2 regions of the Providencia stuartii genome follow, and region 2 is predicted to be linked to the other one. Evidence: predicted binding sites of a transcription regulator. Region 2 holds the regulator's gene; the other holds the start of a gene.
What was found. The regulator LexA, encoded in region 2, represses DNA repair genes until DNA is damaged. The targets are predictions, from matches to a motif close to TNCTGTATGTACATACAGNA.
Positions count from the first base shown of each region.

Region 1: uvrA (excinuclease ABC subunit UvrA) is a predicted target of LexA. The motif match lies at 11,040-11,059, and genes of this name have one in related genera.

Region 1 covers NZ_CP119546.1:555,665-572,841, forward strand. Annotated here, with positions in the region: gene P2E05_RS02370 (inositol monophosphatase family protein) at 1-126, shown strand, start outside; gene P2E05_RS02375 (hypothetical protein) at 566-1,210, shown strand; gene dusA (tRNA dihydrouridine(20/20a) synthase DusA) at 1,723-2,733, shown strand; gene P2E05_RS02385 (NADPH:quinone reductase) at 2,779-3,762, opposite strand; gene dnaB (replicative DNA helicase) at 4,102-5,511, shown strand; gene alr (alanine racemase) at 5,686-6,768, shown strand; gene P2E05_RS02400 (aromatic amino acid transaminase) at 6,836-8,032, shown strand; gene uvrA (excinuclease ABC subunit UvrA) at 8,143-10,977, opposite strand; gene P2E05_RS02410 (single-stranded DNA-binding protein) at 11,375-11,893, shown strand; gene aarP (HTH-type transcriptional activator AarP) at 12,501-12,908, opposite strand; gene P2E05_RS02420 (MFS transporter) at 13,066-14,232, opposite strand; gene ivbL (ilvB operon leader peptide IvbL) at 14,610-14,699, shown strand; gene ilvB (acetolactate synthase large subunit) at 14,804-16,501, shown strand; gene ilvN (acetolactate synthase small subunit) at 16,504-16,788, shown strand; gene P2E05_RS02440 (hypothetical protein) at 16,978-17,177, shown strand, end outside.
Region 2 covers NZ_CP119546.1:447,156-464,332, forward strand. Annotated here, with positions in the region: gene plsB (glycerol-3-phosphate 1-O-acyltransferase PlsB) at 114-2,582, opposite strand; gene P2E05_RS01920 (diacylglycerol kinase) at 2,697-3,071, shown strand; gene lexA (transcriptional repressor LexA) at 3,208-3,831, shown strand; gene zur (zinc uptake transcriptional repressor Zur) at 4,022-4,537, opposite strand; gene P2E05_RS01935 (fimbrial protein) at 5,619-6,200, shown strand; gene P2E05_RS01940 (fimbria/pilus outer membrane usher protein) at 6,284-8,776, shown strand; gene P2E05_RS01945 (fimbria/pilus periplasmic chaperone) at 8,810-9,547, shown strand; gene P2E05_RS01950 (fimbrial protein) at 9,557-10,051, shown strand; gene P2E05_RS01955 (fimbrial protein) at 10,063-10,557, shown strand; gene P2E05_RS01960 (fimbrial protein) at 10,557-11,090, shown strand; gene P2E05_RS01965 (hypothetical protein) at 11,162-12,022, shown strand; gene P2E05_RS01970 (fimbrial protein) at 13,996-14,553, shown strand; gene P2E05_RS01975 (fimbrial biogenesis chaperone) at 14,636-15,400, shown strand; gene P2E05_RS01980 (hypothetical protein) at 15,384-15,959, shown strand; gene P2E05_RS01985 (fimbrial protein) at 15,975-16,544, shown strand; gene P2E05_RS01990 (fimbrial biogenesis chaperone) at 16,556-17,177, shown strand, end outside.

The sequences.
Region 1 (17,177 bases), 110 kb from region 2:
GGCGGAGAAGTCTGTACCTTAAGTGGTGAACGTGAAAAAGTGTTGTTTGGCGGCAGCTTACTCAGTGCTTCAACGCCGGAGCTTGCGGAGCACATTGTGAATTTGATGAATACACCGGTTTCTTAAGTGAATGCAGATGGTGATAAATGTTTATAGCCTATATTGCGGAATATCATATTGAACAATTCCCTCGTATTCGCGTATTTGGCAATTAATAAGAGAGATAAAAATTTATTTATATGAGTTTACAACATGTCACTAATAAAGTGACATGTTGTAATATGAACGTCTACTCTATTCTCTTCTACACTAAATAATCGAAAATTCATTATAATGAGTTTAATCTAAATGTAATCTTCAGTTTTAATTGGCTGAAAATCAATGATAAAGGAAGTTTATTTTAAAAATCATACATCATAATCGTCTCTTTTTTGCTTTTATATGCTTAGGTTTTAATAATAACAGGTTTTTATCTTTTTTATTTTATAATCTATCCGACAAATAAATTACTACTATAATTAATTTGTGTTTTTTCATCGGTGTTATATAAATAAATGAGGCTATTATGATTAAGTCTGGGTATATTGATGAAGTTTTAAAAGTTACTGAATCCACTAATTCAAATTCAGATAACTCAAGCGTGATTGTTAAATGTACTTTGGAAGAGAGTGATGAAATTATTGACCTTGTTTTTAGTAATGATGATAAATATATAGCCGAATTGTATGTGTCATTATTAGAATATGTTTCGCCAGATAGTTTCTTTAGCCTATATGTTGAGTTTTTTAGTTCCCCAAATCGGATAGAACAAAACCATCTTGTTAAGGGGTTTAAACTAGAGCTGCCAGCCTTCCTAGAACACATGGCGTTGTCAGACAGTGAGTCTGTTTTAAATAATAATCAGGACTCAGAAGACGATAACATTATGAAAGGCGAGATATATGGAGTAAACGAAATTAGTAAAGAATTAGATTCCGTGTACTATGAAGTGATTACAAGAGTAGAACGAGGAAACTATAAAATCGTATTATACTCTGAAAATATGAAGTCATTTTTCATTAACTATGCTGGGATGATCACTCGATATAATCTCTTACCTAGAAATACGATTAAGTTAGAGTATATCATGTATGTTGAGTTTTATGTTGCGAATAACAACAGCGAACTGCATTATTCGATACCACATGTTATGGAGGTTAATAAAGTCTAAATGAAAAAATAATCGACTAATATAAAAAGGGTGTGTGAATCTAAAATCTCACTGGGTTTTTATTGGTGGGATTTTTTATATTGCATTGTGATAATTTATTTCACTCTGTCTATGGCCTATTGATGAATTAGAATATTAAAAATATGTTTTATCGGGCCTATGGCTGCCATCGATAGAAGAGTATTAAACCGGTTGAATTTAATATGCGCACAGATTTTTAATAGCAAATAGTGTGTTTATACCTCATGGCATATTGAGTATCGATGCATGTAGCAGGGCTACCTTGTGTTTAAATACTTTTGCCGTCTTCTTGATAGCAACCGAACAGCGATATCGCACAGTACCATCTGCTCTCATTCTGAGGTCTATGTTATAATCGTCTATCTTATAGTATTTTCCATGGCAGATTTAGGTGTGGAGTTTCCCAAACAGGGGGCTTCAACGGGTGTTCTGGTAAAGCAAAAACACATTAAATAGGTCACAAAAGACATGGATACAAGACAGATACAACAATGACCGAAAATAAGGTTTTTCAAGGTATGACAGGTTACAAGAACATAAATAGATTTTCCGTTGCGCCGATGTTGGATTGGACTGACCGCCATTGCCGATACTTCCACCGTTTGTTGAGCAAAAATACGTTGCTCTATACTGAAATGGTCACCACAGGCGCTATTATTCACGGTAAAGGTGATTATTTAGCATTTAGTGAAGAAGAGCAACCTGTAGCACTACAGCTCGGCGGCAGTGACCCAGCGGCATTAGCACAATGTGCAAAGTTAGCACAAGCGCGTGGTTACGATGAAATTAATCTTAATGTCGGTTGTCCATCTGATCGTGTACAGAATGGCCGTTTTGGCGCTTGTTTAATGGCAGATGCTCAGCTTGTGGCTGATTGTGTCAAAGCGATGCAGGACGTGGTGTCGATCCCAGTGACGGTGAAAACGCGAATTGGTATCGATGAGCAGGACAGTTACCAATTTTTGTGTGACTTTATTGAGACCGTTTCAGCCAAAGGCGGCTGTGAAATGTTTATCATCCACGCTCGTAAAGCATGGTTATCTGGCCTTAGTCCAAAAGAAAATCGTGAAATCCCCCCCTTGGATTACCCGCGTGTTTATCAGCTAAAACGTGATTTTCCTCAGTTAACGATAGCAATTAATGGTGGAATAAAAACCCTAGAAGAAGCGAAAGAGCATTTACGCCACCTTGATGGTGTGATGGTAGGACGTGAAGCCTATCAAAATCCCGCTATTTTGACTGCGGTAGATAACCAATTATTCGATAGTCAATTGCCGGTGGTGAATGCTGTGGATGCTGTTCAGCAAATGTTTCCTTATATCGAAAAAGAGTTATCGCGAGGCACTTACTTGGGACATATTACCCGCCATATGCTAGGGATATTCCAAGGTATTCCAGGCGCTCGCCAATGGCGACGTTATTTGAGTGAGAATGCACATAAGAAAGGTGCAGATCTTGCTGTCGTCGAACAAGCCTTGGCATTAGTTACTCGAGATCAATAATTAGCGTTGGGATGGCAACCGCAGTTGGCATCCCAATCAAGCGAATTAAGGGATCAATAGGCTAGAACCTTGCGTTTTTCTCGACTCTAATGTGCGGTGTGCCGTTTGCACATCTTTTAAGGCAAAAATCTGTTGCTCTGGTACATCCACGTTCAGTTTGCCACTCAATATCATATCAAACAGCGCACGGCTGGCTTGATCTAGCTCGGCTCTATTAGTGACGTAGACCCCTAATGATGGGCGAGTGACATACAAACCGCCTTTTTGATTTAATATTCCTAGGTTGACACCTGTCACTGGACCAGATGCATTACCAAAACTCACCATTAAACCACGGCGTTTCAGTGAATCGAGTGAGGCAATCCAAGTTGACTGGCCGACAGAGTCATAAACGACATTCACTTTTTCACCGTTGGTGATTTCTTTAACGCGTGCAGCAATATCTTCAGTTTGGTAATTAATCACTTCCCACGCACCAGCTGCTTTGGCGCGTTCTGCTTTTTCCGCACTACCAACCGTACCAATCATTTTGGCACCCAGCGCTTTTGCCCATTGGCAAGCAATGAGTCCAACGCCGCCTGCTGCTGCATGGAATAAAAAGATTTCGTCGCGTTTGATTTGATAAGTTTGGTTCAGTAGGTAATAGACTGTCATACCTTTTAGGCCACATGCCGCGGCTTGATTAAAGGAAATATCATCGGGTAGATGGGCAACAGCCTGTTCTGGTACATTGTGAACTTCACTGTATGCGCCGAGAGGGCCTTGAGCATACATGACTCGGTCACCAGGGCGAAAACCTGTTACTTGGGAACCGGTTTTCACCACAATACCCGCAGCTTCTGTACCCAGGCCTGAGGGTAAATTGGCGACAGGGTATAAACCGCTACGTACATAGGTATCAATATAGTTGATACCTATGGCATGGTTTTCTATCTGAATTTCGTTATCGGCAGGGTCTTTTAGCTCAAAATCGGTATAATTCAGAACTTCGGGGCCACCATTTTGTACAAATTCAATGCGTTTTACCATGATCATCTCCGATAGTAACAGTATTGGACTCGTCGTCTTGCAAGTTATCTGTTGGTTGAGGTGTGTAGCGGACAAATTTTGTTCCTTAATCCCATCGTGAGCTAGTTTCACGGGAATCATTGGATTTGTTGGCTACAAATATTCGAATTATTTAGAAGCTGATTTGTCTACCATATCAATCACTCAATAATAACGCTATGGTTTCGTGGTATGAATTATAGGTTTATCACTCATCGGACAACGATAAAAATTCTGTTCAGGAAGTAAAGAAAGCGCCCTTCAATAACAAGTTTGGCGTATACTAATATGTTAGTAAATAATGGATGTGGATAAGAAAGTATGGCTAAGAAATACCCTTCAGAAAACAAAAACAGTGCGCCGCGCGACCAGCAGATGGAAGGCTTAAAACTTCCACCGCATTCTATCGAAGCGGAGCAATCTGTATTGGGAGGGTTAATGCTAGATAACGAACGTTGGGATACTGTTTCTGAGCGCGTTACCCATGCAGACTTTTATAGTCGTCCACACCGTACTATTTTTGCTCAAATGCAAACCTTGCTAGAACAAGGCAAACCGATTGATCTGATCACGCTATCAGAGTCCCTAGAGCAACAAGGTGAGCTGGATGTTGTTGGGGGATTTGCTTACCTTGCCGAATTGTCAAAAAACACACCAAGTGCGGCGAACATTAATGCTTATGCGGACATTGTTCGTGAACGTGCTGTTGTGCGAGATATGATCTCGGTAGCGAATGAAATCGCCGATGCAGGTTATGACCCACAAGGGCGTAGTAGTGAAGATTTATTGGACTTTGCAGAAACGAAAGTCTTCCAAATTGCTGAATCGCGGGCCAATAAAGATGAAGGCCCAAAGGATATTGAAGCGATTTTAGCGGAAACCATCGAAAAAATTGAAAAACTATACCAGCAGCCGCATGACGGTGTGACTGGGGTGTCAACAGGCTACCAAGATCTCGATAAAAAGACAGCCGGCCTACAGGGCTCCGATTTAATTATCGTCGCTGCCCGTCCATCAATGGGGAAAACGACCTTTGCGATGAACTTGTGTGAAAATGCGGCAATGACGGAAGAAAAACCGGTTTTGATTTTCAGCTTGGAGATGCCCGGCAACCAGATCATGATGCGTATGTTGGCCTCATTATCCCGTGTTGACCAAACGCGTATTCGTACTGGGCAGCTTGATGATGAGGATTGGGCACGAATTTCGAGCACGATGGGGATCTTGTCTGAAAAGCGTAATATGTATATCGATGACTCCTCGGGGTTAACGCCGACAGAGGTTCGCTCACGCGCTCGCCGTATTTATCGTGAACATGGCGGCTTGAGCCTAATCATGATCGACTACCTACAGTTGATGCGAGTTCCTGCGTTATCAGACAACCGAACGTTAGAGATCGCGGAGATCTCTCGCTCACTTAAAGCGTTAGCGAAAGAGCTTAATGTACCCGTTGTGGCGCTTTCACAGCTAAACCGAAGCCTTGAGCAACGTGCAGATAAACGCCCAGTCAACTCCGACTTACGTGAATCAGGCTCTATCGAGCAGGATGCTGACTTGATCATGTTTATTTATCGTGATGAAGTTTATCACGACAACAGCGACTTGAAAGGTGTTGCGGAAATTATTATAGGTAAACAGCGTAATGGGCCAATTGGTACGGTTAGATTGACGTTCAATGGCCAATGGTCTCGCTTCGATAACTATGCGGGACCGGCTTACGATGATGAATAAACACTCACCCGATTTCGAGATGTCATTGCGTTGACTCAGTTCACTCGTCTTAGCCGCATACTTTGGTATGCCCCTAAGGCGTTTTTTTGTGTCGTGTTATGACAACTGGAATGATTTCGTGTATTCACTAACGATAGTTTTAGTGATGAGAGCATAAAAATAAAAGAGGAAATAATGAAAGCGGCAACCGCATTAATTAACCGCCGCGCTCTGCGACACAATCTGCAACGCGTCAGAGAATTAGCACCACACAGTCGTCTCATTGCAATTGTTAAAGCAAACGCTTATGGCCATGGATTAACTGAAGTCAGTACCGGTATTGAAGATCTCGTTGATGGGTTTGGGGTTGCCCGTCTTAAGGAAGCTCTGGCATTAAGAGAAAAGGGAATAACAGCTCCCATCGTGTTACTTGAAGGTTTCTTTGAACATTCTGATCTGCCATTGTTAGTCACACACCGTATCGATACGGTTATCCATTGTATTGAACAACTTGAAATGTTGGAAAACGTTCAGTTAGCGATGCCTATCAAAGTTTGGATGAAACTTGATACGGGTATGCATCGCTTAGGTGTACTTCCTCAAGATGCGGAGGCGTTTTATCAGCGTTTACAAGCTTGTAAAAATGTCGAATTGCCTATCAATATTGTTAGCCATTTTTGTCAGGCTGATGAACCTGAATTACCTACAACCGCTAAACAAATCCATTGCTTCAAACAATTTATTGAGAATAAGGTCGGGGAAAAATCGATTGCGGCATCGGCAGGCATTCTATTATGGCCAGAAGCTCACTATGATTGGGTAAGACCGGGCATTATAATGTATGGCGCGTCTCCGCAAGAAGGAGTCCCCGCTAAATCCTTTGGTTTAGAAAGTGTGATGACACTTAAATCAACATTAATTGCCGTCAGAGAGCATGCTGCTGGGCAATGTGTCGGATATGGTGCAACATGGTGTAGTGACCGTGATACTCGACTTGGCGTCGTGGCAATTGGTTATGGTGACGGCTATCCTCGAAGTGCGCCATCGGGCACACCCGTTTTGGTTAATGGGCGAAAAGTGCCAATTGTAGGGCGCGTTTCTATGGATATGATCACCGTCGATTTAGGCCCAAATGCCAATGATAAAGTAGGTGATGAGGTGGTTTTATGGGGAAAAGCTCTGCCTGTTGAGGAAATTGCCAAACAAACAGGAATTATCAACTATGAACTACTGACAAAATTAACCTCAAGAGTTGTCATGGAATATGTAGACGAATAACTGACAAAGGGTTATTTTCAAAAGACGAGACGAAAAATAGAATATTATCTGATTATGGAGATGTCCTGTGTACCAACACGTTGATTCCTATCCTGGCGATCCCATCCTTTCGTTAATGGATGAATTTAATAAAGATACTCGTGAAAACAAAATCAATTTGAGTATTGGCCTGTATTATGATGGCGAAGGCAAAACACCAGAGCTAAAAACAGTGGGCCATGCAAAAGCGGCTTTAAATAAGCTGCCACCAAGTGCATCACTGTATTTGCCGATGGAAGGTTTAAAAGATTATCGATTGGAGATCCAACACCTGCTATTTGGTGCTGATTGCCCACTGATCGCTCAAGAGCGTATTGCAACAGTACAAACGATAGGGGGGTCTGGTGCGCTAAAACTGGGGGCTGATTTCCTTCACCATTATTTCCCTCAATCTGAGGTTTGGTGTAGTGATCCAACATGGGAAAACCATGCCTCTATTTTTTCTGGTGCCGGTACCAAAGTTCACTACTACCCTTATTTTGATGAAAAAACTAAAGGGGTTAAATTTGCTGAAATGCTCGCAACATTTAAGACGTTGCCAGCAAATAGCATCATTTTAATGCATCCGTGTTGCCATAACCCAACGGGGTCTGATTTGACACCTGAGCAGTGGGATGAAGTGACTAAAGTCGCAAAAGCACAAAAACTGATCCCATTCTTAGATATTGCTTACCAAGGTTTCGCTGAAGGTATTGATGAAGATGCTTATGCTATCAGAGCGATGGTCAAAGCAGGTTTACCGGTATTCGTCAGTAATTCATTCTCCAAAATCTTTGGTATCTATGGTGAACGTGCTGGTGGCCTATCTGTTATTTGTGAAAACCAAGAAGAACGCGACCGTGTTCTTGGTCAGCTAAAAGCAGGGGTTCGTCGCCTTTATTCTAGCCCTCCATCAAACGGAGCTAAGATTGTGGCGCAAGTGCTGACTGATAGCGAACAAAAAGCACAATGGTTGAAAGAAGTTGAAGAGATGCGAGTGCGTATTGTCGAAATGCGTACAGTCCTCGTGGACGAACTGAAAAAAGCTTTACCTGAAAAGAACTTTGACCATCTGTTAAAACAACGCGGTATGTTCAGCTATACAGGATTTACAAAAGAACAGGTTGCTCGTTTGAAAGATGAGTTTGCGGTCTATTTAGTCGGAACTGGGCGAGTTTGTATGGCTGGAGTTAACCGCCATAACGTGCATCGTATCGTTGAAGCTTTTGCTGCGGTTAGTCAGTAACCGTCGAGTGATATCGTAAAAAAACGCAGGTAAATCCTGCGTTTTTTATTACAGAGGCAGTGACACAACGCGGCGATCAAAAACCGCCATTGTTTGGGTCACCGTGATATTTAGTAGCCACGTGCCAAGATTGGTTTTAAGAAACGAGCAGTATGCGATTTTTCACATTCCGCCACCTCTTCTGGGGTACCTGAAATTAATATTTCACCACCACCGCTGCCCCCTTCAGGGCCTAAATCGACAATCCAGTCAGCCGTTTTGATAACATCTAAGTTATGCTCAATGACCACAATGGTGTTACCTTGATCGCGTAATTGATGCAATACCGTCAGCAGCTGTTGGATATCTGCAAAATGTAAGCCAGTCGTTGGTTCATCAAGGATATAAATGGTTTGCCCAGTACCACGTTTCGATAATTCACGTGCAAGCTTCACGCGTTGCGCTTCACCACCAGACAAAGTGGTGGCTGACTGGCCTAAACGAATGTAGGAAAGACCAACATCCATCAATGTTTGCAGTTTACGCGCAAGTGCAGGGACGGCATCAAAGAAATCACGAGCCTCCTCGATAGTCATATCAAGTACTTCGTGAATGCTTTTTCCTTTGTATTTAATCTCTAATGTCTCACGGTTATAACGCTTACCTTTACACTGGTCACAGGGTACATAAACATCAGGTAAGAAGTGCATTTCAACCTTGATCACACCGTCGCCTTGGCAGGCCTCGCAGCGACCACCTTTGACGTTGAAACTAAAGCGACCTGGATTATAGCCACGAGTTCGTGATTCAGGTACACCTGCAAATAGTTCACGAATAGGTGTAAAGACCCCCGTATAGGTGGCTGGGTTTGAACGAGGTGTACGGCCGATAGGGCTCTGGTCGATATCAATGACTTTATCGAAATGCTCAAGACCCTCAACATCTAAATAAGGGGCAGGTGTGATGGTCGTTGCACCATTTAATTGGCGCTGTGCGATAGGGAATAAAGTATCGTTGATCAGCGTGGACTTCCCTGAACCAGAAACGCCTGTAATACAAGTAAATAAGCCAACAGGGAGTTTAAGGGTGACATTTTTTAGGTTGTTCCCTTTAGCACCATGTAATTGGAGCATCTTGTCTTTATTCACGGGAACTCGTTTCTCGGGAATTTCGATTCGTCGTTCACCGCTTAAGAACTTACCCGTTAATGACTCTGGGTTGGCAATGATATCTTCTAATGTGCCTTGGGCAACAATTTGGCCGCCGTGCACACCGGCTCCAGGGCCAATATCAATAACGTGGTCTGCCGCACGGATTGCATCTTCATCGTGCTCAACCACAATCACGGTGTTACCTAAGTTACGTAGATGGATTAGCGTTTCTAACAGGCGGTCATTATCGCGTTGATGGAGTCCGATTGAAGGCTCATCAAGGACATACATAACTCCAACAAGCCCTGCACCGATTTGGCTGGCAAGACGAATACGCTGTGCCTCACCGCCGGATAAGGTATCCGCGGAGCGAGAAAGGGTTAGGTAATTAAGGCCTACGTTAACTAAGAATTTTAATCGATCACTGATTTCTTTTAGGACTTTTTCGGCAATTTTCGCCCTTTGTCCGCTGAGTTTTAGATTTTGGAAAAATGCCATAGCATGGCCAATGCTGTAATCGGCAATTTCAGGTAACGTGGTGTTTTCGACGAAAACAAAGCGTGCTTCTTTACGCAAGCGAGTTCCGTGACATGTCACACAAGGCCGGTTGCTGATATATTTCGCCAGTTCTTCACGTACCGCAGTAGATTCCGTTTCTTTATAGCGGCGCTCCATATTATTGAGCACCCCTTCGAATGGATGGCGGCGAACAGTGATATCACCTCGATCATTACGGTATTTGAACTCAATGGTCTCTTTCCCTGAGCCATATAAAATAATTTTTTGAATCGATGGGCTTAGGGATTCATAAGGAGCTTCAACATCAAATTTATAATGTTCCGCTAGGGATTGTAGCATTTGAAAATAGTAGAAGTTACGGCGATCCCAACCGCGGATAGCTCCTCCGGCTAAGGAAATCTCCGTACTTTGAATGACTCTTTCCGGATCAAAGAATTGTTGAACGCCAAGGCCATCACAACTTGGGCAAGCACCAGCCGGATTGTTAAAGGAAAAGAGACGTGGCTCTAATTCCATCATGCTGTAACCGCATACCGAGCAGGCAAAATTAGCGGAGAAAACGAGCTCTTCAGCTTGCGGGTCATCCATGTCGGCCACAATGGCTGTGCCACCCGACAATTCCAGTGCAGTTTCAAATGATTCAGCTAAACGTTGTGCAATATCATCACGGATCTTAAAACGATCAACGACCACCTCGATGGTGTGTTTCTTTTGTAATTCAAGGGGCGGTGGATCGGAGAGATCACAAACCTCACCATCAATACGCGCGCGGATGTAACCTTGAGAGGCTAAATTATCTAATAATTTGACATGCTCACCTTTACGATCTTTCACGACGGGGGCTAACAACATCATGCGGCGTTCAGAGGGCTGAGCCAAAACATTATCAACCATTTGGCTTACTGTTTGCGCTGCGAGTGGAATGTTATGGTCAGGGCAACGAGGTTCCCCAACACGAGCAAACAGCAAACGCAAGTAATCATGGATCTCAGTGATGGTACCGACTGTAGACCTCGGGTTATGAGAGGTGGATTTCTGTTCAATCGAAATAGCGGGTGATAGCCCTTCGATGTGGTCAACATCAGGTTTTTCCATCAGCGAGAGAAATTGCCTTGCATAAGCTGATAATGATTCAACATAGCGTCTTTGACCTTCCGCATAGAGCGTATCAAAGGCTAATGATGATTTCCCTGAACCGGACAATCCTGTAATAACTATCAGTTTGTCTCGGGGGATGATGAGATTGATGTTCTTAAGATTATGAGTGCGGGCACCGCGTACTTCGATATTATCCATTTACCACTTCCCGGATGATTTGATAGTGAACAATCATAAGTGGATCATTATCGCACAATTTAGACTGAATGAATATACAGTATTCTATTAAAAAAAAGATTATACATGTTATACTTCAAGCTCTCGCATTGCTGACGATACTGATTCGAACACATCATTATATCGATAATGATGCGGCTGACTGGTCGTCTGTTTGTTTATCAGTTGAATTCATTGAAGCCTATATTTTTTGTCTATCAACACTGATAATAATGATAGGGCTTAAATTTTCAAAGCGGTTCGCATTTTGATTGAACAGCGGGGATTTTCATCGGGAATGCGTATGCAATACTTGATTGGTCGTGTTAAACTTCATGACCAATACAGAGATTAAATCTAATGCATCAGGAGTGTTTAAATGGCCAGCAGAGGCGTAAATAAAGTAATTCTTATCGGTAACTTAGGGCAAGATCCTGAAATCCGTTACATGCCTAATGGCGGTGCCGTGGCAAACCTGACTCTGGCAACTTCTGAAAGCTGGCGTGATAAGCAAACCGGCGAAATGCGTGAGAAAACAGAATGGCACCGCGTGGTTATTTTCGGCAAATTAGCTGAAGTTGCGGGTGAATATCTGAAAAAAGGTTCTCAGGTATACATCGAAGGTTCTTTGCAAACGCGTAAATGGCAAGACCAAAGTGGTCAAGATCGTTATACCACAGAAGTCGTGGTTAACATTGGCGGGTCAATGCAAATGCTAGGCGGACGCGGCGGTGAATCTTCAGGCCAAAGCCAAGGTGGCCAAGGTGGTTGGGGGCAACCACAGCAACCAGCAGCGCAACAATTTAGTGGTGGTGGCGCACCAGCGCGTGCACCGTCATCGCCAGCTCCACAAAGCAGTGAGCCACCAATTGATTTTGATGACGATATTCCGTTCTAAGGCTCGCCTAAAAATAGAATGTTGAAGAATGATAAAATACCCTTATTTTAAGGGTATTTTTATTTGTTCAGGAGAGTCTTTGATACAATACTTATTATTCATATAGTTAACTAGGATGGCTAACTTTCTGTTCGCTTGATAAGCCTATTGTTTTATCGTTATGAGTATAAAAATTAATATCAAATCGTTCTTTAAAAAGAAAAACGATGATAGAAAAGAAGTGAATCACCCCCTGTTACTTATTTTATTATTTAAATTGAGTTATTGAACATTGATTTTAATGATGTGAATGAAATGGTGAGTTTGATTGAGCATCATTTTTAAACATAACAGAAAGGTATCGATAGATATTCCACGAAGGCGGCTTTTGTTTATTATTGATGTGTGTTTTGGGGATGCAATAACCTTATTATCATTCAATTATAGTTTTTTTATAAAGTTAAACCTTAAGGGTTTATTAAAATTTTATTAAGGTTTCTTTAAGTATTGTTTTAATGAATTATTAATGACTTCATTGATAAAAAAGCCCCTGAGAGTGATTACAAGGGGCTTTTTAGATAGTGATATCAGAAAGTTTTAAATATTGATGTTTTTTCATATGAAATAATTAAGCTACCTTTGGTTCCAGTAGTAGCGGATCATTATCATAATTATTTGCAAGTCGATATAAAGAAGGTGATGTACCTAAATACGCTTTAAATCTTTTTGCGAATGATTGTTGCGAGTCAAATTGATATTTAAGCGCAATATCAATAACTTGAAGTTTTGTTGTTTGTAAGTCTTTTGCTGCTTCACTGATCCTTCTGCGGCGGATATATTCACCAAGAGGCATACCGACTATTTTACGAAATACTCGCTGTAAGTGCCATTTGGTATATCCAGAACGTTGAGCAATATCATCGAGTAATAATCTTCTGGTTAGGTTTTCTTCTATCCAAACAAGAATTTCATTGACGACAGCAGATTGGAATTCAGTATATTTTTTACTGTATGAAATAGTTAATTTATTGTACATAATACACTTCCTAGTTATTAGGTATTAAGCATAGTATTCATCTTATGAATTTAAAATAAATAAAGCCTAAACAAACTAATAAGACAGAGAGTTTCATAATGATTAATAGTCATTGGGTTACTAAAGGTAAAATTAAATACTGTTGTTATGGTTTAGTTCATTGTGGAATATGTTTTTTTAATACGACATAGCTGCTCAAAATGAAAAGTGCAAAAATTATTGAGACTGTATTCATTAACTGCCAGCCTAATGAAAAGAACAGCACCCCTGCGCCAAGGCTACCTAATGCACCAAAGGAATAAATCAGGAAATCAGTCATACCTTGTACTTTCGCTCTCTCATGAGATTGATAACCGTACGGTAATAATTGGGTTGTACTGATTAAAAGTAAATTCCATGCCACTCCAACGGAAATCCCAGATAATAAGTAGTGGTAAAACTCAGTACCTAAAAGGTTAATAGTTGGAGAGAGTATGAGTAATAGAATACCGACAAAAATAATTTTTTTAGCTCCTAAGCGCTGAATCAAATGCCCAGTGAAAAATGAAGGGGCAAACATGCCAAGTACATGACATTGAAAGACGATAGCGATCAAAGGAAACGGGAAATGATTTTGTTTCATAGAGAGTGGAATAGACGCAAAAGTAAAAACAACCAATGCATAGCCAACGGCGCTCACTATCGCAATTAATTTTAATATGGGTTGTGAATATAACTGCTTGTAACTACGCTTCACCTCCATATGATTTTGTTTTTCTGGGGGAATTTTCTTTAATGGGATGTTTAATAGTAAGATAAAGGCGAGCACATAAATGCCCACTAAGGTACTAAAAGGGCCTGCAAATGGGTATTCAGTAAAAAATCGTTGTGTGACTACCGCGAGTGTAGGGCCGATTAAGGCGGCAGCGATTCCTCCACTCATGACTAATCCAATCGCTTTAGCATGCAAGAACTTAGGTGCCTCTTCTAATGCAGCGAAACGAAATTGTTGAGCCGTACCAATTGCAATGCCTGTAAAAAATAAGCCAAGCGAAAAGTAGGCTAAGTGATGATAAATAATGCCAATAATAGACAAGGTTGCGCCGATGATGCCCGCGATATTGCCCAAGATAAAACCTAATTTTCTGGAGTGTTTCTGCATTAAATATGCAATGGGAATGGTTGCGATAATCAGACCAATATATTGACTGAGTAATGGCAATGTGGAATAGGTGGGATCTTGGGAAAGACTTTCACCAATCACTACCGCGACCGACAGAACAATAGCATTACCTGTCGTAAACAATGCTAACGCAATAGTTAGCCACCAGACATTTTTTGGCATAATTCCCCCTCGATGCCGAAAGTTATAAACCTCAATAAAAATAAAGAGATATATTTAATTTTTATGGTTATTGCTATCTTGTAAGGAGGGGATTTTACGACTTAAAGTCAACTTTAAGTCAAGAGAAAATTGATAAGAAAATGAGACTTTTTTTCAATCTGTCTAGCTAGTGATAATGACTTTATTATCCTATTTTACTAGATAATTATCCTGTTGCTGTGTGTTGTGATATTGATCTCATTTTAAGTTTGCTGTGAATAAAAATCGAAAAAATGATTGTTATTATGAACAATATGTGTTTTCTTAAATGCACTTACACAAAATAATGATTAATAATCTAACCAATTAAAATCGACAGACAGGATTAACCCGTGAACATGACTCTTCATCATTCAAACCTACTACTTACCGCGCCATCAGCCGCGGTGGTCGTGCGTGTGGTGGTGGTCGTGGGCTTAGCGCCGTAACGGGTACAAATCAACGCAGATTTAGAACCCCGCCGGCGCAAACCGGACGGGGTTTTTTTATGACGCTCCGCCCGAATCCGCCGGCTAGTGTGAAGGATAAAATTATGAGCGAGTTGGGCACAACATCACCAGATAAAACCTGTTTTACAGGTGCAGAATTAATCGTCCACCTGTTAGAAAAACATGGGATTACCATTGTTTCAGGGATCCCAGGTGGCGCGGCACTCCCTTTTTATGATGCTTTAGGCAAAAGTAAGCAGATTCGCCATATTTTGGCGCGCCATGAGCAAGGCGCTGGCTTTATTGCACAAGGCATAGCACGTACCACTGGTAAAGCGGCAGTGTGTATTTCATCAAGTGGCCCAGGGGCAACGAATTTAGTGACGGCAATTGCCGATGCTAAGCTCGATTCTATTCCACTAGTTTGTATTACAGGGCAAGTTCCTTCATCAATGATTGGTACAGATGCATTCCAAGAAGTTGATACTTATGGAATTTCTATTCCGGTCACCAAACACAATTACTTGGTTCGTAATATCAATGAATTACCTCAAGTTATTTGTGATGCTTTTCGGATTGCAGAATCAGGACGTCCGGGACCTGTGTGGATTGATATCCCGAAGGATGTACAAACCGCGACTATCGAATTAGATTCATTACCTGAGATTCAGCCAAAAGATAAAGCCCCAAATTTTGATATGGAAAAGGTCATTCAGGCAGCTGAGATGATTAATCAGGCTAAGCGCCCAGTTCTTTATTTTGGTGGCGGGGTTATTAGTTCTGAATCGACGGAAACGGCGATTGCTTTTGCAGAGAAAGCAACACTGCCAACAACAATGACATTGATGGCGTTAGGCACTATTCCAATGCGTCATCCACTGTATTTAGGCATGTTGGGCATGCATGCAGCGCGTAGCACTAATATGGTTATGGAAGAAGCGGACCTGTTAATTGTTATTGGAGCACGCTTTGATGACCGTGCAATAGGTCGCGCAGAAAAATTTTGCCCGAATGCCAAAATTATTCATGTGGATATCGATAAAGCAGAGATCAGCAAAATTAAACGCCCTGATATTGCTATCAATGCTGATGCAGGGCAAATCCTAGAATTATTGCTGCCATTAGTTGAGCGAAATCAGCGTGAAGAATGGATGACAAGAGTTAATGAGTTAAAACAGAACTTTCCGCTGAATTTAAGTGAGGCTGATAATCCTTTAACACATTACGGGTTAGTGTTGGCGGCAGCAAGAGCAGCAGGAGAAGACGCGATCGTGACTACGGATGTGGGACAGCATCAAATGTGGGCGGCACAAGTTTATCCGTTATCACGTCCTCGCCAGTGGTTAACATCTGGCGGCTTGGGAACCATGGGATTTGGTTTGCCGGCCGCGATTGGTGCAGCTTTAGCGAATCCTGAGAAAACGATCGTTTGTTTTTCGGGGGATGGCAGCTTGATGATGAATATTCAAGAGTTGGCTACCGCAGTTGAACATCAACTTAATATCAAAATTGTTTTGATGAACAACCAGGCATTAGGGATGGTTTATCAGCAACAAGAGCTGTTTTTTGATAATCGTATTTATGCAGCCGCTTATCCATACCAAACCGATTTTATAAAAATTGCGGCAGGATTCGGCTTGCAGACCTGTGATTTAAATACAGAAGCAGATCCTGAGATGGCATTAGAAACGATTATGAATACAAAGGGTCCTTGCTTAATTCATGCCTTGATCGATGTGAACCAAAAGGTTTATCCAATGGTTCCACCGGGTGCTGCAAATATTGATATGATCGGAGCGTAATTATGGTTTTTGAACATCATCCTATCGCGTTAGAACTTATTGTCCGTAACCACCCTGGCGTCATGTCACATATTTGTGGTTTGTTTGCGCGCCGAGCATTTAATGTGGATGGCATCCTATGTATGCCAATAAAAGATAAAGATGAAAGCCGTATTTGGCTGTTAGTCCAAAAAGACGAACGCTTATCTCAAATGGTCAATCAAGTTGAAAAATTAGAAGACGTTCGTGAAGTTCGTTTTAGCGACGATTTAAGGTTATTTGAGACCATGCAAAATTATCTGCAATAACGCTTAATAACAACGGCATGTCTATTCAACCTACATCACGGTGTAGGTTGAATTTTTTATCTGGCTTATGGATACAATTTAAGTACATTTGTTTGTTTTAGTTGCCAGGTGTTTCTTAAAGTGAACAATGATGATATAACAATTTCAACATCACATCATAAAGCTGTTATCTATAAGTGGATTATTTTTATGCAAAACAATATTTATCTTACTGATACTTATCTCTATGAAATTAAAACCACTATTCTCGAGTCGGGTCATGATGACGACGGGCAATGGGCGGCATTGACGGAGAATATCTTTCATCCTCAAGGAGGAGGGCAGCCAGCAGATATTGGTTGGATGAATGATGAGCCTGTTCGTATTAAGAAACACTCGAATGGATTAAT
Region 2 (17,177 bases):
TGATGAAGCGGTATGTGATTTTGGGCTAAGTCGGTATAGCTGACGGGATGGATACAAATAAGGGGGAATGTTAGACACATTCCCCCTTATTTTAGGGTTGCAGAGTAAACTAACTAATCTTCTTTTGCGGGTTCTTTCTCAGCAGAACGCTCTTCTGGCTGGCTGACGCTTTCGATAGTTAAACGTATTTCTGGCGACATTAAACGTGAAATAACAGAATACAGTTTTTTCGCGTTGGCCGTAAAAATGTCGTTTTCATCGTTATCGATATAGCCTTCTTCTCGGAGTGTTTCCACTAAAGTTGAAAAGACAGCTTTGTCAAAGAACTCCGGTGCATTAATGCCATGCAGCACAGAAAGTCGCTGAGCAAGCATGCGGCTTTCTTTCTCTAAGGTATTACGGCTAATTTCAGGGCTCGCATTGAGTAGAGAAAGCGTAATCGCATAGCGTTGTAATGTCTCACGGACACCTGCGGCGAGTAGCTGCAACGGTCGAATACGACGAGGATTGAGTACCACGACGCCGTCTTCTTTCACGCATACCAACTGTTGATGGTTGAGTTCATCAATTAAAGTATCAACGACCTCTATCAAAGATTCGTTATCAAAGCGCATAAATAGTTCCGCTTTGAGGAACGGGTAAATTTGCCCAACCTGATAGTGGATATCTTGGCGACTGATGCGCTCATGGTGTAGCACAATACTTGATATCAGTGATGGTAAGACCAAAAGGTGATGGATATTATTGCGATAATAGGTCATTAAAACAGCATTTTCACGAGGCAGAATAATAATATCCCCCATGCTATCTTTTTCGACTTCAAATTTATCCATCTGCAAAGCATGTTCTAACAATTGCTCGGCGGTTTTATTGGGTGTCGTTGTATCCGCAGTATAAGGAACATTACGTAATAATTGCAGGTAACATTCGACTTGCTCAATCAGTTGTTCACGCGTTAGAGAGCGTTGACGTGAAGCCAGTAGTGCCGTTGAACAAAGGTTAATCGCATTGGCAGCCGCTGCGTTATTGATATTCACCATAATATTATCGGCCAAACCACTCACAACAGGGTTTAACCAACTTGGTCTTTGAGGCTCAATAGGATCGATAGAATCACGCCAATGAGGCACATGTTTCGTTAAATACTGTGTTAACGAAATCGGCTGGCCAAAATTAACGTAGCCTTGACCTAAATTACGTAATTTACGCAGGCCTCGTACCATCGAAAAGAAGCCTTCCTTCTCCTTTTCAGCACCTCGTAGCTCTTTTGCATAGGTCCCCACCTCCATGACATGTTCATAACCAATATAAATCGGTACGATAGTAATAGGGCGAGAGTCACCACGTAGCATGGCCTGTAGTGTCATCGACAGTGTGCCTGTTTTGGGTTGCAACAAGCGACCTGTGCGAGAGCGTCCACCTTCAACAAAGTATTCAATGGAATAACCCCGTGCAAACAGCTCACTGAGATATTCACGAAATACGGTCGAATAAAGTTTGTTTCCTTTAAACGTACGGCGTATAAAGAAAGCGCCTAAATGGCGGAAAATTGGACCTGCTGGCCAAAAGTTTAAGTTGATACCTGCCGCGATATGAGGGGGGACCAACCCTTGATGATACAGAACATAAGAAAGCAATAAGTAATCCATATGACTACGATGTGATGGCACATACACAATTTCATGGCCATCTTGCGCTAACTGACGAACGCGTTCCGCATGCTGAACATTGATCCCTTGATATAAACGGTTCCAAGTCCAGCCTAATACTCTATCCGTCAAGCGTATTGCTTCATAAGAGAAGTTAGCCGCAATTTCTTCCATCATATTGACGGCATTTTGCTGTGCTTTCTTCAGTGGAATTTTTTTACTACGTGCTTCATCTTCAACCGCTTTTTCAATCGCTTTTGAGGTTAATAGCTTATTGAAAAGATCTTGGCGGGCAGGCAGTTTCGGACCAACCGCCGCGAGGCGTTGACGTGAATAATGGATACGGGCAACACGTGCTAGTTTATTCGCAATAATCGTATCGGTACCATGCTCTTGCGCCATCACTCCCATGGATACGGTTGGCGAAAAACGGACAAAACTATCTCGCCCAAGCCAAATCACGGCAAAGAATTTTTGGATACCGTTGAGTAAGCGTAAGGGGGGAGCCGGTGTATGGCCTTCTCGTCCAGGTGCACGACCAAACATCACGGATGCAGGTAGCATTTGAATATCGAGATTCGGATTACTACGATGCAAGTCTAGGTATGCATGGAATATTCTTACTGACTCTTTACGTGGGTTTGGTGAGTAGTAGCGAAAGACTCTCGGACCATCATCAATGAAGACATAGGCCGGTAATTTAGTGCCATTAATGTCATTATCGACCAACGGGTCAGGTAGACCGATCGATAAGCATTGGTGACGTAATGTTAAAAGGTCAGACTTGGAATGATAAGGCAACACGTATAACGTGGGCCGGCTGGTGTCCAATTCCAGTTCTGATATCGGGTCTGTTGGAACGAGTTTACTCTTTACCAGTAATTTAAGTGGTAAATTCAACGTGTTGTAATATATTTTACGCCATAGTGACATAAATGATTATAGCCTCTTGTTAACAATGCTTCGCAAGCATACCAGAAATCAACTGGCAAATGATTAACTTTGACCGCAAAAAATGATTATTGTTTGTAATTTTGAGGAATAAATATGGCGAACCAAACTAAGGGATTGACTCGTGTAATAAAGGCTGCGGGGTATTCCCTTAAAGGATTAAAGGCGGCTTGGATTAATGAAGCGGCCTTTCGGCAGGAATCTGTTGCGGCATTGATTGCCGTCATTATCGCGCTGTGGTTGGATGTGAGTTATATCGATCGATTATTGTTGATCAGTTCTGTTGTGCTGGTGGCGATTGTTGAATTACTGAATAGTGCAATTGAAGCGGTGGTTGATCGCGTGGGCAGTGAATATCATGAATTGTCTGGTCGAGCTAAAGATATCGGTTCTGCCGCGGTGTTTGTGACCATTGGACTCGCGTTGGTTATTTGGGCAACCGTTTTATGGCAACACTATTTTGCTGGCTAATGTAGAAATTGTCGCAAATCGATAAATCCTTGATGAGCTTTCAACAAATATGGCACTTCAGTGATTTAAGTGTTTCAAAACTTCATTTACCTGTATATACTCACAGTCTGACTGTATAAACAAACAGGGGAACGAGATGAAAGCACTGACGGCTAGACAACAGCAGGTTTATGATCTGGTGCGCGATCACATTTCTCAGACGGGTATGCCACCTACACGCGCTGAAATAGCAGCAAGCCTTGGTTTTCGTTCGCCTAATGCGGCAGAAGAGCACCTTAAAGCCTTGGCACGTAAAGGGGTCATTGAGATTGTTTCAGGGGCTTCTCGTGGTATCCGTTTACTACTTGAAGAAGAAAATGATGCTGAAGTTCAGGGGCTTCCTTTGATTGGACGTGTTGCTGCTGGCGAACCTCTATTGGCTCAAGAGCACATTGAAAGTCATTATCAAGTGGATCCTGCTCTATTTAAGCCCCATGCTGATTTTTTATTACGTGTTAATGGTATGTCAATGAAGGACATTGGGATTATGGATGGCGACCTTTTAGCTGTGCATAAAACACAAGATGTCCGTAATGGGCAAGTGGTTGTTGCACGTATTGAAGATGAAGTGACTGTGAAACGCTTTAAGCAGCAAGGTAACCGTGTTGAGTTAATCGCTGAAAATGCAGAATTTGCTCCGATTATTGTTGATCTGCGTCAGCAGAATTTTACAATTGAAGGGCTAGCGGTTGGCGTGATCCGTAATGGTGACTGGTGCTAATGTTAGCGCCATAAAATACCCTCAAAAATATTGCTGGCAGATTTACTATGTATCTATTTTAGGAGTCTGCCTGCGATACCTTTCTTTTACTCATTAGTGAGTTTATCTGTGCACCCGACTTATTAAGAGACATAAAATAAAATATTACGCTCTACTATAGTGTGTTTTGTCTATTTTATTGTCTTAGTGATTACTTTTTCTTTGTCTTAATAGGTTGTTCATGGTCATGATGACAATGCTCATGGTCTTTACAGCTAGCTAACTCACTGCATACTCGGCATAAACCATGGTTCTCAACGACGGTATGACGGAGTTGAAATTGATTTTGATTAGCTAAATCTAAAATAGCAGCTTCTATGGTTCCGCAATCACTTTCTGCTACGCCACCGCAATGATCACAAATCAACATGACTGAGATATGGCTAGGATTGTCAAAGTGATGGCAGATAACATAGCTATTTGTCGATTCGATTTTATGAATAAAGCTCTGTTCCATTAAAAATTCAAGCGCACGATAGACTGTTGGTGGCTTGGCTTGAGGCTCGACTTCACGCAGCAAATCGAGCAGGTCATAAGCACTTATTGCACCGTGTTGTTGCGCTATTAGCCGTAGAACGGTTTCCCGCTGAGGCGTTAGCCTAACACCTCTTGATTGGCAAATTCTTTCGGCCATCACTAGCAGCTTATCCTCACTCATTATTTTCATGGTCGTTGACCCCACAGCAAAAATCCCAATGATAGTGAAGACAAGTTTACCATAACTTTATGATACATAGAGACTGAAATGAGAATGAATAAAAAGTGAGGCTTAGAAAAAAGCGTATTAGGAAAAAATCACAACCATTTAATATTCAAATAAATAAATCACATCTCACAATATACGTTAATATTGTATTTTAAGCATGTTACTAAAAGTGAGTGAAATAGGGTTATAAATGGCACCATTATACTCTGGTGCAATAAGTAATTTATTATCACGATAAAAACAAAACCAATACAAAATAATAACAAGTGAAGTGTAACTTTAAATTTAAAAAGTAATCTTCAGTAACACATTTCAATTGGGAGTTTTCTTATCTGCATTATTTAATATAGGTTTTTATTTTAATTTTCATTGGTTTTTTATTTTTTAATTCTAATTTATTAGGTTTTCATACTGATTTTTGTTGTTTTTTTCTAGTGATACGTATTTCTTTATAATAAGGCGGCTTTCTTTTTAGAAAAAATTATTAAATTTTTATAAATATAAACTTACATTTTTATATATATTTTTCTAATTATTACTACTTTTAGGAGTTGGCGCTGCCTTTTTTAAGGGGTTGGAACTGAAAATAAGAAAATAACAGCATAATTTACTGGTTGCTCATCTTATTTTGTTTAGTTTTGACAAAAAATATCGTTTGTGTAGGATTGTCTATAGAAAATATGGGTGACCAAAATACGAGTAATCCAGTTTTGAGTTCTGTTTTGTTCTGTTTGAGTTTTGTGGAATATATATTGATTACTTACTTCAACGTTGAAAAAGGTTGGAGAAAAAAGGATTTTACCTCATTAAATATTCCATATTTAAAGTGATGAATTGAATATTTCAATTTTTTTCTTTTTATAAAAATAAATTAAATGGATTAATTTATTTATTTTAAAAAAATCTCTTCCTAAAAGGTACTAGTGGAATAAGGAAAATCTGACTAATGCTAATTCTAATCGAAAATGCGCTTATGGGTTCATTTTTTTGGAATTAATTAGGATAGAGAGTGCTACTTCCTACATATCTAAAGGAAATCTTTATGAAATTTAATAAATTAGCGGTAAGTTTGGCATTAGGTTTAACTATGGGTGTTTCTATGACTGCGATGGCAGATGATCCTGCTCCAGTTGAAAGCTCACAAGGTAAAATTCAATTCACTGGTTTCATCAATGATGTACCTTGTTCAATTGATGATGATAACCTGAATCAAACTGTTCGTTTTGGTGAAATCGCATTACACGAATTAACATCTGGTAAGTTCCGTTCAGATAGCCGTCCATTTGATATCGTGCTGAAAAATTGCTCAACTGAAACGTACAAAAACGCAAAAATCACCTTTACGGGTGGAACAATTTCTGGTTTCACAGGCTTTACCGGTGAATTACTTGGTTTAGGTAAAGTACAGAACGCGGGTATTGTTATCACTGATGGTGGAAGCAAAATCGTTGAATTCGGTAAACCATTCCCAGGTACTGGTAATGGCTATGACCTAAATAACGGTGATGGTTCAGAAACAACTCTGCATTTCGAAGCTTATGTGAAAGGTAACGAAGATCCTAATAACAAAGCAACAACAGGTCGTTTTGATACTGTTGCTAACTTCAAAATTATTTATCAATAAAATTTAATGTGTCCAACATATGGCGTATTTGCGCCATATGTTGATGACCTTATTTTATTTATTTTTATTAGTGGGTTAGTTAAATGAAAAGCATGAGATTAAATGTAATAACTAAAATAATGCTTTTGATGCTAATTCCAACGATAGTTTGGTCTGAAGAGGCTATCGACTTTAATACGGATTTTCTAGATGGTGAGGGAACTGAAAATATAGATTTCAGTAAGTTTTCTCATGCCAATTATGTTCCCCCTGGTGATTATTCTTTAGATTTTGAAGTTAATAACACAAAAATAATTGCTGAACAGCCAGTCATTTTTTTTAATCCTAATTATGATAAGAAAGTCTCTTTGGCTTGTATTACGCCAGAAATATATCCACTGCTAGGGTTGAAAGAGGAGTGGGAAAATAAAATTCAATGGCTGAAAGATGGGCAATGTTTAGATATTCGTAGCATCCCTGAAATGAGTTTTCAGGGGGATTTAGCTAAAAACACGTTAAAAATTAAAATACCGCAAGCATATATGGAGTACCAAGATGCAAGCTGGGATCCCCCTACTCGCTGGGATGATGGTATTTTAGGCGCTTTTCTTGACTATAACGCAACGGGTCGTTTGGTCAAAGAGCAAAAAGGCAATGGGAAGGGAACGCAAACAGGTATCACTGCAACAGGGACTATGGGCGCCAATATCGGACCATGGCGTTTCAGAGCAGATTGGCAATCACAAAACGGAGAGCTCAATAAACGTAGCCAATCATGGGCTTGGAACCAACTCTATGCTTACCGTGCAATTCGTTCACTCAGTGCTCGTTTAACTCTCGGTGAACAATATCTATCCTCAACCTTGTTTGATAGTTTTCGCTATCTCGGGGTGAGTTTAGAAACGGATGAATCAATGTTCCCGCCTCGCTTACAGGGTTATGCACCTGAAATAGCAGGGGTAGCAAAAACTAACGCCACCGTTATCGTTAAACAAGATGGCCGTATTATTTATCAAACAGAAGTGAGTCCTGGGCCATTCCGTATCCAAGACGTTAACTCGTTTGGTGGCGGTACCATGGATGTGACTATTCAAGAGCAGGATGGAAGTGTCACGAGCTATAAAGTGGAAACATCAAAACTGGGGACTTTGACTCGCCCAGGACAACTTATTTATCAATTCGTCTTGGGAAAACCGACCAAAGACGAACATAATACGCAAGGCCCTGAGTTTAGTTTAGGCTCGTTATCTTGGGGGGCGACAAATAATACAACAATTTATGGTGGCTTATTAGCTTCTTCAGAATATCAAAACGTAGCGATTGGTTTTGGTCGTGACTTTGCGCCGTTTGGTGTGTTATCGGGTAACATCAATATCTCTCGGGCGCAAATGGGCAATATTGATAATAATCGTACGTTAAGTGGTAACTCTTATAACATTACCTATTCCAAACAGTTCGATGAAATTAATAGCCAAATTACGTTTGCTGGTTACCGCTTTTCTGAAAGAAACTATATGAGCATGCCTCAGTTTATTGATCGTCGTTATAACGGCGATACGATAGATAGCGGTAAAGAGCTGTATACCATTATTTTTGGTACAGCGCTTCCTGACTACAACACGAACCTGTATTTAAACTATTCACACCAAACTTATTGGAACCGTCCTTCATCGAATCAATATAACATGACGGTATCTAATTATTTCGATATTGGTAAGATGAAAAACGTCAGTTTAAGTTTGACTGCTTATCGAACTAAAAGTCGTGAAACGACTGATGATGGTGTGTACGTTAACTTAAATATTCCATTAGAAAATAACGATTCGAGTATCAGTTATTCTGGCTCTTATTCCAGAGGTACGCACAGTAATAATGTTAACTACTTTAGTCGAATTGATAACAGGCAAAGTTATAACATTTCCGCGGGAACATGGGATAAAGATAAGCTCACCACTTCAGGTATGTATACTTACGAGGGGGATGCGGCGCAATTAAATGCGAGTGGTACTTATATTCAAGATGAACAAAGTGCACTATCTATGCAAATTAAGGGAGGGATGACAATCACTCCTGAAGGTGGAGCATTGCATAGAAACAACTCAGTAAGTGGTGGTTCACGTATTTTAATTGATACCAATGGGATTGAAGGTGTTCCAATACATAATTCTGTTACGCCGGTAAGAACAAATAAATACGGTAAAGCCGTTATTACCAGTGTGATGGATTATAACCGTAACAACCTAAAAATTGATTTAGATAAATTGCCTGATAATGCAGAAGCGGTGCAGTCAACTCAGTATGCAACATTAACGGAAGGCGCAATTGGTTACCGAAAATTTAATGTGATAGAAGGTCAAAAAATATTAGCGACCATTACATTAGCTGATAATAGTTACCCTCCTTTTGGGGCATCGGTAACCAACAAATCCAATAAGGAAGTTGGGATTGTATCTGATAAAGGGTTTGTATACTTAGCAGGTATTAATCCTCTTGAGTCACTTGACGTTCTTTGGGGAGACGATACTCGCTGCCATATTCAATTACCCGAAAAAATAGATGGAACCATGGCAAATGTTATGTTGTTGCCATGTAAATAATGAAAAATAGATTTTACGGTCAATGGTGAAAATATGTATTTATCAAAAATTATACCGATATTAACTGCAATAAGTGCGTCATTATTTGTACAATCTGCTTATTCAGCAATTGCATTGGATAGAACTCGTGTTATCTATAATGAGGGAGAAAAATCTGTCAGCATTGTTTTAACAAATGAAAATAAAAATAACCCTTATTTAGCACAAGCATGGATTGAGAATGAAAAAGACGAGAAGGTGAATTCTCCTTTCATTGTGACACCTCCTGTACATCGTATTGAAGCCGATGCGAAAAGTCAGATTAAAGTACAATCGGTACCCGCTATTTCACAGTTGCCCCAAGACCGTGAAAGTGTCTATTACTTGAACGTTAGAGAAATACCTCCTCGTAGCGATAAACCTAATGTTTTGCAAATTGCCTTACAAACAAAAATTAAACTTTTTTATCGTCCGAAAGACATTGTTAAAAAAGAAAGAATGGAAATTATTCCTCAAGAGAATGAGATAAAAATTGTTAAGCAAGGCCAAAACTATGTAGTGAAAAACCCTTCTCCATTCTTTATGTCTATTACCCGATTGAAAAAAGGAAATAGCGATGTTGATAAATTTGAACCGATTATGGTTCCCCCTAAGGGAGAAATGGCATTAGGCAGTAGCGCTGGCGATATTGGGATGTCCCCGACCCTGGTTTATCTTAATGACTTTGGTGGCACCGTTGATTTGAAATTTACTTGTAATGCTAGTCAATGCTCTGTGGTACCTAGAAAATAAGGTTATAACATGATGATGTCTATTAAATATTTTACACGGTTATTACTGCTAGGGCTTATTTTCCATACGCCTTATACCTTAGGTTTTTCAGGGTATTTATTTGTGGAAGTGAGAGGTGAAGTTTTAGCAAAACCCTGTTCAATTAATAATGGACGCGCCATTGAGGTTGACTTTGGTGATGTTATGACGACACGTATCGAAGGCGACCTCTATAAGCAACCTTTAGAGTATGAAGTGAGTTGTGTTGGTGGTGGAAAGCCGAATTTAACGTTGTTTGTTGATGGTACCCCTTCCACTTTTGACCAACGTTCTTTAAAGACAGATGTTGATGGTTTAGCGGTGCTGTTTAAAGCGGGTACGGAAGACTTACCTATTAAGAAAAAACGCCCTTTTAATTTAGATACTCCGCCTAAATTATTTGCTGTTTTGGTAAAACAAAGTGGTGTCAATTTGCCTGCACGTAAATTTACAGCCAATGCAACGCTTAAAGTTGAATACCAATAAGGGCGAAATATATGCAAAAGGTAAAAGAATTAGTGTATGCCGTACTCTGCCTATTCATTGTGTCTCACCATGCGACCGCAAAAGATGGCGAAGCAGATATACGCATTAAAGGTAATTTGATCACACCTCCACCCTGCAAGATTGATAACGGTAAAGAAATCGAAGTTGATTTTGGTAATGTGCCCGTTAAGTCGATTCAAGGAAAAGAGCAAAAACGACAGGTTAATTACCAAATTGAGTGTGGTGAAAACAAAAATAACTGGGCAATGTACTTAACGCTTAATGGCGTGAAAAGTAAGTTCGATATTAATGGATTAAATACTGGTATTGATAATTTAGCAGTGAAATTTCAATTAGCAGATCAAGAATTGGAACTCGGTAAAAAATATTTAATTAATCCTAGCTCACCAGGGGTATTGTGGGCGGTGTTAATTCGTAATGGAAACAATGAACTTGCTACAGGTAACTTTATTGCTAATGGTTCATTAGTTGTGGAGTATCAGTAATGTTGAAAAAATGGCTAGCTTATACCTGTATTATCTTCATGAGTAGTTGGTCCGCATTTTCTCTGGCGAATGATCTTAAAGTAAAAGGCACTTTAGTGAATGCTCCTTGTACTATCGCCCCTGAAGATAAGAATGTTGAAATTAATTTTGGTGATATCAGGCTATTAGATATCTATGAGCGTGGTTTTGAGTTCTCCAAGAAAGAGTTAATACTGGTTATTTCTGAATGTGATTTAAGTATTGCGCAAAAATTAAAAGTTAAATTTATTGGTACTCCACATCACCAGTTAGCAGGTTTTTTATCACTTGATGGTAGTGATACAAATCCTGGCTTAGGCATTGGCTTTGAGACGGTTGATGGGAAACCTGTATTGCTTAATGAAAATACTGATTTAATACTAATTGAAAAAAATGGCCGCAATGAGTTGAAATTCAATACCTTTTTAAAGGCAAGCCAAGACGCCATCAACAATAAATCAATTAAACCTGGTCGTTTTTCGGCCGCTGCAACATTTTTAATACAATACGAATAGGCAGATAAACCATTTTACATCCTAAGTCATGCCTTATTTTTATCACTAACTTGTTTTATGGGAAGAGAGTTATGTTCAAGATAATTGCTAATTTTGGAGTCGGGCTATTACTAGCACTTTCTTCTTCAGCAATGGTTTATGCATCAACTTATTTTTCGTATGTAGAAGAGGTTGAAAGTCATAGTAAAACCGAAAATACCTACCATTATGTGATTGAAAATTGGAAGGTAAGTTCTCCTTATGAGCCTAATCCGTGCAAAACGATATTAGGTAGCAATGCGAGAGGGTGTTATTTCTCGATTAACCACTTACATGCAGCCCCTTCAAAAGGGGGAACGGCGAGTCGTATTGACTGGTCTTGCTCAATAAATTTTATTAATTATACCTCGATGGCCGAAATTATTAGGGATGCCCAATCTCAATGTGGTTTAGCATTTCCAAAAAGCGGTAAAACTCGCCATAGTGGGCCCATAACAACAGAAGAGTGTGTCGGTATATTTGTTGCGACAACAGACAAAAAAGGGGGAGCAACGATGCTACCTGGTGGTGTCTGTGGGATTGTACCGCCACCAGCAGGAAAATGCGCATTTAAATATATCAATAATCAACAGTTAGTCTTAGATCACGGGGCATTAAATCCGGATGAGTTGAATGGTAATCAAAAAAATAGTTGGTTTTCGGTAATGTGCAACAAAGATATGGCCATTAAAATTATGTCTAACATGGACGGCGACTACGTTAATTTACGTCCCGATGGTTCATTAAAATCGCATATTACCTTAAATGGCTCACCAGCATCAGCTGGAGTGGTTTATAACATGCAGGCCAATATGGAAACGCCTGTCTTTACTGAGTCAACATTAATCACTCATGGCGAAGTCAAACCGGGCAAATTCAGCGGGCGCATTACATTAGTTATGGTTGTACCATAATCATTTGTGGCTATTGTCTATTTCCCTATTATTGAAATGCTTCAATTCAGTGTTCTCTAAGCGTTCACGAAACATTCTCTGAGGGAAATGAGTGAAATGTTAGCGTGTTTGGTTTTGGTTATCATCTTGTAGCCAAAACCAAGCTGCTTTTCTTATTTAGCTTAATGAGTTTGAACAATCGGTATTTAAAATTGACAGCGAAATATGCGATTAACTCGTTCCATAAAGTTATTTTATGGTGATGTATTGGGTTTGACATCATTCTTTGATTATTTTACAACAACCGAGTAAAGCAATAACGACCCATGCATTACCCTTACCTACATGAGTTTGTTTCAGTCATCTTTAGCTTATTTTTATGATTGCGCATACGACTTTTTCTCATCTTGCTATTTTCCTCTGAGACTCTTCTCATCTTTTACATCATTTATTTCTGTACCATCACCATACATTATTCTTCAATCCCCTCCACTGTTGTCATCCTTTTAACAATTATATCTTCGAGTGCGTACCTGAACCCGTTAGTTTTAAAATAGTAACGGGTATGAGCTTCCGTAAAACCACATTTTTATCACCCATTCTGTCATTTGAGAGGGTGAAAATCTCATTATCGCTGTTTCATTTTAGCTCGTGCTCTAATACGAGAAAAAACACTTGTATTCGCTTAAGTGCAAAGTATTCATTGGGTATTAGGCTTTATACATGGCCATTTATATCGCGATAGCAAGTTAATAACATGGAATATAATAAAATATGAATATTTGGTGATTAAGCGTTATTCCTTACCACGTGTTGTTTTTCTGACGCGTATATTGAGAATTTGAAAATCGAAAGAGTGTGAATAAAATAAGTTTTGTGGTGTGAATGCTAATTAACTTATTGATTTCTTATTAAGAAAGTTAAATCCCCCTCTGTCATGCCTAATCTGATATGCCACAACTTATGCTATAAAAAATAAACAAATGTTATGTTTTAGGTTAAATGTTAATTAAGAGTTTTCTGACCTAAATTTTTCCGTATAGTTTTATATTCTAAAATTCAAGTATTTCTGTCGTCTTAAATTCTTTTATTAGCCTGCATTTTGGATTTTTTTAATGGGAATGTCGTTGTATATAGTTTTATTTATAATGAAATAACTTTAAATAAATTGACATAGATCAAAATATTTATAAATTTTTTTATTCTATAAATGTAAATTACTCTAATTATTTTTTCGGCAAAAAATATTTTTTCACTTTTGTTGGTTTATAATCTTGCTTTGTTTTTATGTTTTGGATTTAAATTTTGTTTGTAATCCTTTTTATGTGTTTTTTTGACAAAGAATATTGATTGGGTAATATTGAAATCAGTCGGGAGGATATTCGAAATATCTCCCTCATATATAAAATGGTTATTATATTGCTGCGCTGGTCTATAAAACTAGGAAAGAAGATTCTAGGAAGGAAGATGAATACTTACTATAGATTCTAGTGTATTTACATATAAAAGATATTCCTAATATAAGAGATCTTTCCATTATTGGGATTTATCTGTACAAAAAAAATGGTTAATGAATTAACTAATTATGTTAGCTAGAAGGTCAATATACTATTCATGTATAGAAATAGTACTTTTAGCTATCTCAATTTTAGATAAACCTTATCGGTTTATTGATATTGATATAACCCTTTAAAAGGTAAAGTGTATATAAATATCATCATCACGTAATACGTATATTTACAAGTGCATAAAGGGAAATGTTAGTGTCTTTTTTTATAATCAGATTGTTTTAGTATTAGTAATTTGATTTTCAAAAAAGGGATTAAAAGGAATTTTTACCCTAAAACGTTAGCTTTTAGGCTAACGAACGTTTATTCAAATTTATATTCAACATTATTAGGAAAGGATCTACAAGGATGTAATGAATTTAAATTTGAACATTGACAACAATGTGTCTTTCACTACTACATGATATAAATACAGAGGTATTTAAAATGTTATTCAACAAAAAATTAGCAGTTCTAGCGGTATTAGCAAGCTCAATGGTAGCTGGTTCTGCACTTGCAGCAGATGAAGTTGGTAAAAAAGGTACAACTGTAAACTTCAAAGCACAACTACGTGCAGCATCTTGTGATGTAGCTTCAACGACTGAAGGTTCAGTTATTGATTGGGGTGTTTTTACTGTTGACCAAACTTCAGGTAAACAAGTTAAAGATCAATTAGGTGCAACTAAAAACTTTGACCTAGTATTGACTAACTGTTCTAAAGCAGCTCAGACTGATGCTGATGTATTCGTACGTGCAGAAGGTAAAACTTCACTTCTATACCCAGAATATTTTGCTGATTTAGGCGCTAAATCATTAGCTGTTTCTTTAGAATCAGCTAATACTCCAATTGTTCCTAATGCTGATACAGCGCTGAAATTCTCTGGTGATGTAGCTGCTAATGGTTCTACTACTATTCCTGTTGCTGCAAAATTAATCCTGACTCAACTTAATGTTGCTCCAGATACATTGAACGTACCAGTAACTTTCACTGTTTCTTATAACTAATAAATAGTTAGCAATTAATTTGATAAGAGGCTTAGTCTTAAGCCTCTTCTTTACTAAAACTGGATATGAGTGTGATTCGATAATGCAAACATTAAAACTAACAAGTAATCGATTGAATTCTATTATGGCCTCAAAATTACATTTAATTTTACTTTTAATGTTTGTTTTAACGACTGTTGCAACACAAGTAGCGGCAGCGACTAATGGAACTGGTGGAGTAGGCTTAAACTCAACAAGATTAATCTATAATCAAGGTGAGCAGAGTATTTCAGTTAGTGCTAGGAATAATTCTAGTATTAATTATTTAGCTAAGTTTAATGTTATTAAATCAGCCAATATTAGCGATAAAAGTGCAACACCATTTAGCTTATCGCCTCCATTGGTGAAAATTGATAAGGGAACAAGCCAGGATATTAGAATTTATATGCAGCCGCATAGCTTACCTCAAGATAGAGAAACTGTGTTTTACTTTACGGCTACAATGATCCCATCAACAAACGGGCCAATCGAAGGGGCTGGTATTAATATTGGTTACAACACAATTATTAAATTATTTTACCGACCTAAAAATTTGACAATATCTCCTGAAGATGCACGCAAGGGATTAATTGTAAAGTCGACGCCTTCAGGCGTAGTGGTAGAAAATAATTCACCTTACTATATCTCACTTAGTAAGTTGAATGTAGGTAAAACTAAGATTGAATTAAGCTTACAAAAAAATAATACAATGATAGCTCCGTTTAGTTCATTTAATTATTTAGTACCTGGAGCTAAAAGCGGTATTGCTACATGGGTTGCTATTAACGATTTAGGTGGCGAGGATAAATACAGTGGCAATATACGTTAAAAATTCAAAACTACGTCATTCGATTTTATTGGTTGCTGCATTTTTTTCTACAGTATCAGTGATACATGCAGAGACAAAATTTGAAGTTAAGGGAAATATTATAAAAGGGTCATGCGCTGTTTCTGCATCGTCAATGACAGTAGAATTTCCAATGGCTATTCAAACGAATTCAGTAAAATCTGAGTTAGATGATAAAACACATGTTCAACCATTTGAGTTAAAATACACGTGTGATAGTTTTGATTTGTCAGGAAATGCTGGCGCGCCATACAATATGGTGATTAGTTTGGGAACAGGGACATCTGTTACTCAGAATAATAAAATTTACCCAACTAATAATGTCACTAATGGTGCCTTTGTTTTATATCACTGTGATGAGAGTAAACAAAACTGTCAGATAGTTGATATTAACAGCGGTGGACTTGTTCCGTTTACTGTAAAGGCAAATGGCGAAAGCTTACGTAATTTTGAAGTTGCAGTTGTTAAATTAGATGCTGCTAATTCATTAGTGCCGGGTCCTTTACTTTCAGCGGTTGATATTGTGCTAGAACAACCATAATAAAGGAAATTTAAGATGAATTTATTTAAATATAGTGGTTTTCTAACGTTAATAGCAAGTACGCTTTTTATTAATTATAGCGTAGCAGCCCCCACCAAAGGGTCTCAAACTTTTGAATTTAACTTAACGGTGCCTAAAAATACCTGCAATATTCAAGTCGTAGGTACATCTAATAACATCGTCGATTTTGGTAATGTTGCTTTAGCTAAATTGAAATCTGATTCTGCAAGTGGAAAACTAAAATTACCTTTTTCTATTAATTTATCTGATTGTAGAAGTACAAATTTCGATAAAAACTATATAACGATTGACGGGAATTTTGTGGCTGAGAATAACGGCTATCTAGACGATGCTGGAAGAAAAACTTTTGCTATCAGAATTTCTGAGAAAGAGAATGCAATGCAATCTGATGATGTTTTTTTCAATACAACAAAAAAAACAATTTGGGATAATATTTCAGAAAATAAAATGAGTAAGCAATATTATGCCTATTTAATGTGTAAGGACGGAATGAGTGATTGTTCGAATGACGCCAATATTGGTGCATTTAAAGCAACATTTACTTTAACCTATGTGTCAGATTAAGTGAGTATAGGATGTTACAGAAAATTATAGTAATAATCAGCATATTTTTTGTATCTCCATTATTTGCTGATGGTATTTCTTTAAATCAAAGCCGAGTTATTTTTTCTGCTCAAGATAATAGTCAGATCGTGCAACTGAAGAATGATACTGATGGTGCGTTGTTGGTACAGGCGACAGTATTAGATGCGGTAGATGGTAAGCAGATAGATAATTTTATCGTTGTTCCTCCATTATTTCGCTCTGAACCGAGAAGCGAATATTCAATGAGAGTCAGAAAAAATAATGTCTTACAATTACCTAAAGATAAAGAATCCATATTCTTTTTAAAGATGAGAGCGATCCCCCCCGTCGATAAAAAAAATGAAAATGAATCTAATATGAGTGTCGTTTTCGTTACTGCAATAGTGATTAAAGTTTATTATCGACCTGAAGGGATTTCTGCTCCCAAAATATCTGATTATAGAAAAGTGGTCATCGAAAAAGCAAATAATAAATGGCAGTTAAATAACCCGACACCCTATTATATGACGATTGTTGATTTTTCTTTAAATGGGAAAAAGATACAGGAAAAAATAATGATACCACCTTTTAACACATATGGTTTAGATAGGTTTGTTGCTAATACTAATAGTG